DNA from 2 places in the Mucilaginibacter sp. 22184 genome. Region 2 is predicted to be linked to the other one. Evidence: riboswitches for the same ligand, from Rfam matches in the RefSeq annotation. Region 2 holds a riboswitch; the other holds the start of a gene.
The links. A riboswitch is a leader RNA that binds a small molecule or an ion and turns the genes downstream of it on or off. The one in region 2 is predicted to bind S-adenosylmethionine.
Positions count from the first base shown of each region.

Region 1: linked by a shared signal. The riboswitch ahead of ACTJKG_RS17805 (protein-disulfide reductase DsbD domain-containing protein) and the one ahead of ACTJKG_RS05745 (TlpA family protein disulfide reductase) in region 2 are both predicted to bind S-adenosylmethionine.

Region 1 is NZ_JBQEPI010000007.1:412,892-415,298, forward strand. Features, by position in the region: gene ACTJKG_RS17800 (family 2A encapsulin nanocompartment shell protein) at 1-501, opposite strand, end outside; SAM riboswitch class I at 712-825, shown strand; gene ACTJKG_RS17805 (protein-disulfide reductase DsbD domain-containing protein) at 1,035-1,481, shown strand; SAM riboswitch class I at 1,921-2,032, shown strand; gene ACTJKG_RS17810 (peroxiredoxin family protein) at 2,257-2,407, shown strand, end outside.
Region 2 is NZ_JBQEPI010000002.1:106,176-108,582, forward strand. Features, by position in the region: gene ACTJKG_RS05740 (GH92 family glycosyl hydrolase) at 1-324, opposite strand, end outside; SAM riboswitch class I at 885-993, shown strand; gene ACTJKG_RS05745 (TlpA family protein disulfide reductase) at 1,115-1,684, shown strand; gene ACTJKG_RS05750 (SusC/RagA family TonB-linked outer membrane protein) at 2,046-2,407, shown strand, end outside.

The DNA.
Region 1 (2,407 bases), on a different contig from region 2:
TATCAGTTCGTCCAGATCATCAGGAGTAGGAGGGCCTAGTCTTGTCTTGATTTTTTGGGATGGGGCTATGCTGCTTAGTAAACCATATTCTTTGTTGTTGATCAGTTCACTTTCCTGGCGTTCTTTAACAATCTCAATAGTAAGGCGCAATTGCTCACTTATCTGATTATAAGGTTTGCTGTAGAGGTCAGATACCCTGGTGTGCACATCCAATACGGTATTTACCGCGCTCAGGTTGTATTCTCTCGGGTTTTCCTCATAATCAACATAGGTTGATGGAAGCTCACGCTCGTCGCGGTTAGAGCAATCCACTTCCACATTATTGGCGTCAACAACTTTATTTAACCGGTAAACGCCTGATTCAACAGGGATCCAGTTTAATAAATGTGTTAACCAACGCGGGGTGATGGTTGATAATTGCGGAACGGTACGGGTGGCAATGGCCAACTGCCTGGCGGCTACATCGCCAAGGGCTGTTTGTTTTGGTTTTTGATCGGGCATTTTGAATGAATAAATGTTTTTAAAGATTGATTTTGAGGGCTTTTGAATTATTAGCACCTGTATTACAATAATAATGAATAAAGTTTTAAAGAGCGATTTAGTGGGCTTTTCAATTTGTTAGCACCCGCGTTGCAATGATAAGAAATAAAAATATATAAAATCTATAGGAATTATAGATTTTATTGTATGTTTGTGTCATCAGTTCTTTAATACTTATCCAGATAAGACGGAGGGAAAGGCCCCATGAAGTCTTGGCAACCTGTACAACTCTTTATATTGTAAAAGGTGCTAATTCCTGCTCCTGTAAAGGGAGAAAGATAAGATGCTACAGGTTGTTTATACAAATATCTCCACAGCTCTTTCTCGGGTAAGTTTTATTGAATATGAAAAACAATTGAAAAAGATAGAACCTGTTTATATATGAAAACCGACAAAACCTTGGCTACTACGCACTTTGCAGATATGTATTGTTGTCGCTGATTATTTACCTGTTACGCGATCAAATAAAATACATTATCAGTATATAACTCCGAATGAAAAAATTAATACTTACGGCTTTAATCTCCATCATTAGCACAGCATCTTATACCCAGATCCTGACACCTGTAAAATGGTCATACGGGGCAAAGAAAATTGACAACGAACAGGCCATTGTGCTGATAAAAGCAACTATTGATAAGGGCTGGCATATATATTCACAAAACGTTGCTGATGGCGGGCCGATAAAAACCTCGTTCAGGTTTGACAAAAGCGGTGACTACACGCTTGTCGGTAATACCTCAGAACCTAAGTCGGTTAGCAAGTATGAGAAGTCGTTTAGTATGAACGTACAATATTTTGAGCAGTCGGTTGTATTTCAGCAAAAAGTAAAACTTAAAAACGGGCAAGCATTGGTTAATGGTACATTGAATTATATGGTATGCAGCAATAAGCAGTGTTTACCCCCCGAAGATGTTGAATTCAGTATTCCGGTAAAGTAAAAGATTTAATAATATAGTTTAATAGCTCATTAGCCACCAATTGACCTGTTAAACTAATAAAGATGCCGGGTAGATAAGCGCTTGCTTTTACCTCGGCTTATACAAGCAAATACCATGAAATCGAAATTTATCACTAAAATCCACATACAGAATGGTGGCGCCCTTTTCTGTTGTCACCCGTATTGTTAACTCATGTGGTTTATCCCGGAAATTGATCTGATGTAAGATCGACATCCTGGCTGTACTAAGTGCGTTGCTTTGCTATGGTGGTAAAACAGGCGTGTGCTGTACAGACCAGGATGTTGATTGCTTACAAGGTATGAAATTAATGGAAACTACTGTTTATAAAAATATTCTACTAAATCCATAGATTTAATTGTATTTATAATATTTATTGTTACCTTTACAGCATTCTAATTAACCCCACCATTAATTAGTTGATTTATAAAGAATAAGGGAGAGGAAGTCTCTATGATCTTATAGCAACTTTTCATTATTGAAATAAGTGCTAAACTTTTTTCCGAAGCAATAAGGCTCTGGAAATATAAATTAACTAAAAATCATGAACACATTTAAGTACCTGCATTTCCGCACGCAACCGGCAAACATCAAGCGATGTTGTTGTTTGGTTCAGTATGCCTTCTGGTTTTAAAGGAGCAGTTCCCTGAAATTTTGCTGCGGTTTTTTAACTCGTCCCATCCGGGCGGGAGAGAATTACTTGCGCCAAATTTTTAACACGCTATTTATCAATTACTAACAACTAAAACTTATAAAAATGAAAATCACAAACTACCTGACCAAAGCCAGGCTGCTTTCTGCCGGCTTGCTGCTTAGCGGTGTTACCGTGTTGTCAGCTCATGAAAACCCTAAACCGAAATTTATAAAAGAAGGAAAATGGCGCGGTGTATTCACCGTAAGCGAATCCA
Region 2 (2,407 bases):
CATCCAAACGGTGGGCTGATGAGTTGCCGTGAACCCGATAACCTTGCTATCCTCATAGTGGTAAACCATGTAGCTCATTTTGTTTTCGCGGCTTTGAGCCACAAAATTGGTCATGGCAAATGGTACGTTTACACAGGGCATAGTACCGCCACCACCATTGCCCGCCTCGAAATCCCTGGCGAAACCTTTTAAAGAAGTCCCTATTATAGGATCAACATAATCAACCTCATCCAGTTGCTTTTTAGGGGTTGTGGTTTGGGCGAAGTTATCCGCGTAAACAAAAACTAGTAAGCCTAACAGGTAAATGCTACGTTTTAATTGCATAGTTAGCAGAAAGTATAATTGGTGAATGATCTGATCACAGACCGAAAACAAATCTCTCATTTTTAAGATCACATTGCTTAAAAATTCTCGAAATATTTACTTAATCGTTTTCCTGATCTTTTGTTTGATGATGATCATGTTTTATTGCATGCCCCTCTTCAAAAACTTTTTAAACCTTGAATTTTAATATTTTTTCAGGCGAAAACAGCGTGAAAAGAGCTTGAAACCGATTAAAAAAATTCCCATTTAACAAATTTCAACCTGTTTTTTTGGTGGTTTTGAAAACTTTAAAAAGTGGCGGGTAATTGGTATTCAATGCTCATAAAAAACGCGTCATTGCGAGCGCAGCGTGGCAATCCCCAATTGGCAGAGCCGCTCTGTATAGTTAGGGATTGCCACGCTGCGCTCGCAATGACGCTTGGTGAGTTTATTTCTTACCTCCTCCCATTTGCCACCAGATTGTAAGAAATAAGCGAAAATTATCAATTTAATATAAAGTCTATGGAATTAGTAGAATTATTTATATGTTTGCAGTCGAAATCGTTCTTTATTTCATTTTTTAATTATCCAGAAAGACTGAGGGAAAGGCCCTGTGATGTCTTAGCAACCTGTACAGATTGTTATAAAGGTGCTAATTCCTATCTGCAAAAATTGCAGAAAAGATAATGATACGTCCACACAATACAGCTATAGCCTGTTTCGATATCCCCCTTCCATCCTTTCTGTTTAATTGAAAAAGTTATTTTTTACCGCCTGCTTAATTATAGAGGGCCCTATTTAATATATTCAAATGAACAACAAATTTTTACTCATAGTTTATCTTTTCCTGTTTACCGGTATTGCTGCCCGGGCACAATCGGCCCAAGCTATTGACTCGGCCAATATCGACCGCGGTTACCTGGTTAAAGTTGGCGAACAGGCCCCTGATGATTTTGAACTGGTACTTACCGATGGTACCAAAACAACTTTAAAGCAATTACGCGGCAAAGTAGTTATACTGCAATTTACCGCCAGCTGGTGCAGCGTATGCCGCCAGGAAATGCCACATCTGCAAAAAGACATCTGGGAAACCTACAAAGACCAGGGACTGGTATTAATCGGTGTCGACCGCGATGAACCTCTGCAAAAAGTGCAGAAATTTCACCACGATATGAAGATCACCTACAACCTGGCGCTTGATCCGGGGGCGAATATTTTTGGAAAATTCGCCAATAAAAAGAGTGGTGTTACCCGCAATGTGGTGATCGATCGTGATGGACGCATTGTTTACCTCACCCGCCTGTATGATACGCAGGAGTTTGCTTCGATGGTAAAAGTGGTGGACGCTTTGGTGAACAATAAAACCGCCTCTGTAAACTAAAATAAATAACCGGGCAGGTGTCGCTTTATGTTGTCACCGTAACTGCTATATCGATTTAACTGATTATCACAACGCGCATGAAAACAAATTACATAACCTTAAACAACGCTATTGTTTTGAACATTTACACTTTAATACCTTCTTCTACCCCTATGTCATCTATGCAAAACATGTGTTGCTGCTGTTAAAACACAGCGTTGCTCGGGTCGGTCAGGCTTTTATCTCAATCAACGCAACACAACCCAACAATCAAAACTTTTACAGTTTAACGGAATGATATAACCGCCCAATTGGCGGGTAAGTAAAACCTTTGATCATTCCCGGTACTGTATGGTATCATTAACATTCACAATCCATTACCATGTTTAAAAATTACAAACTACTACTGGCAATACTGTTGCCTTTTATTTTCATCCAAACGGTTGCGGCGCAATCTGTTAAAATAAGCGGGGTGGTAACCGCCAAGTCAGACGGGCTGCCCCTGCCCGGCGTGAGTGTTTCTGTTAAAGGAACCACCAACGGTGTACAAACCGCCAGTGATGGCCGGTTTAGCCTCAACGCCAAAGTAAATGATGTGCTACGGATAACTTATATTGGTTTTACTACCAAAGAAATACCTGTTACCGGGGCTGATGCATCACTCCACATTATACTGGAGGAGCAAGCCAACGCCCTGAACGAGGTTGTGGTTACCGCTCTCAATATATCTAAAGATAAAAAGAC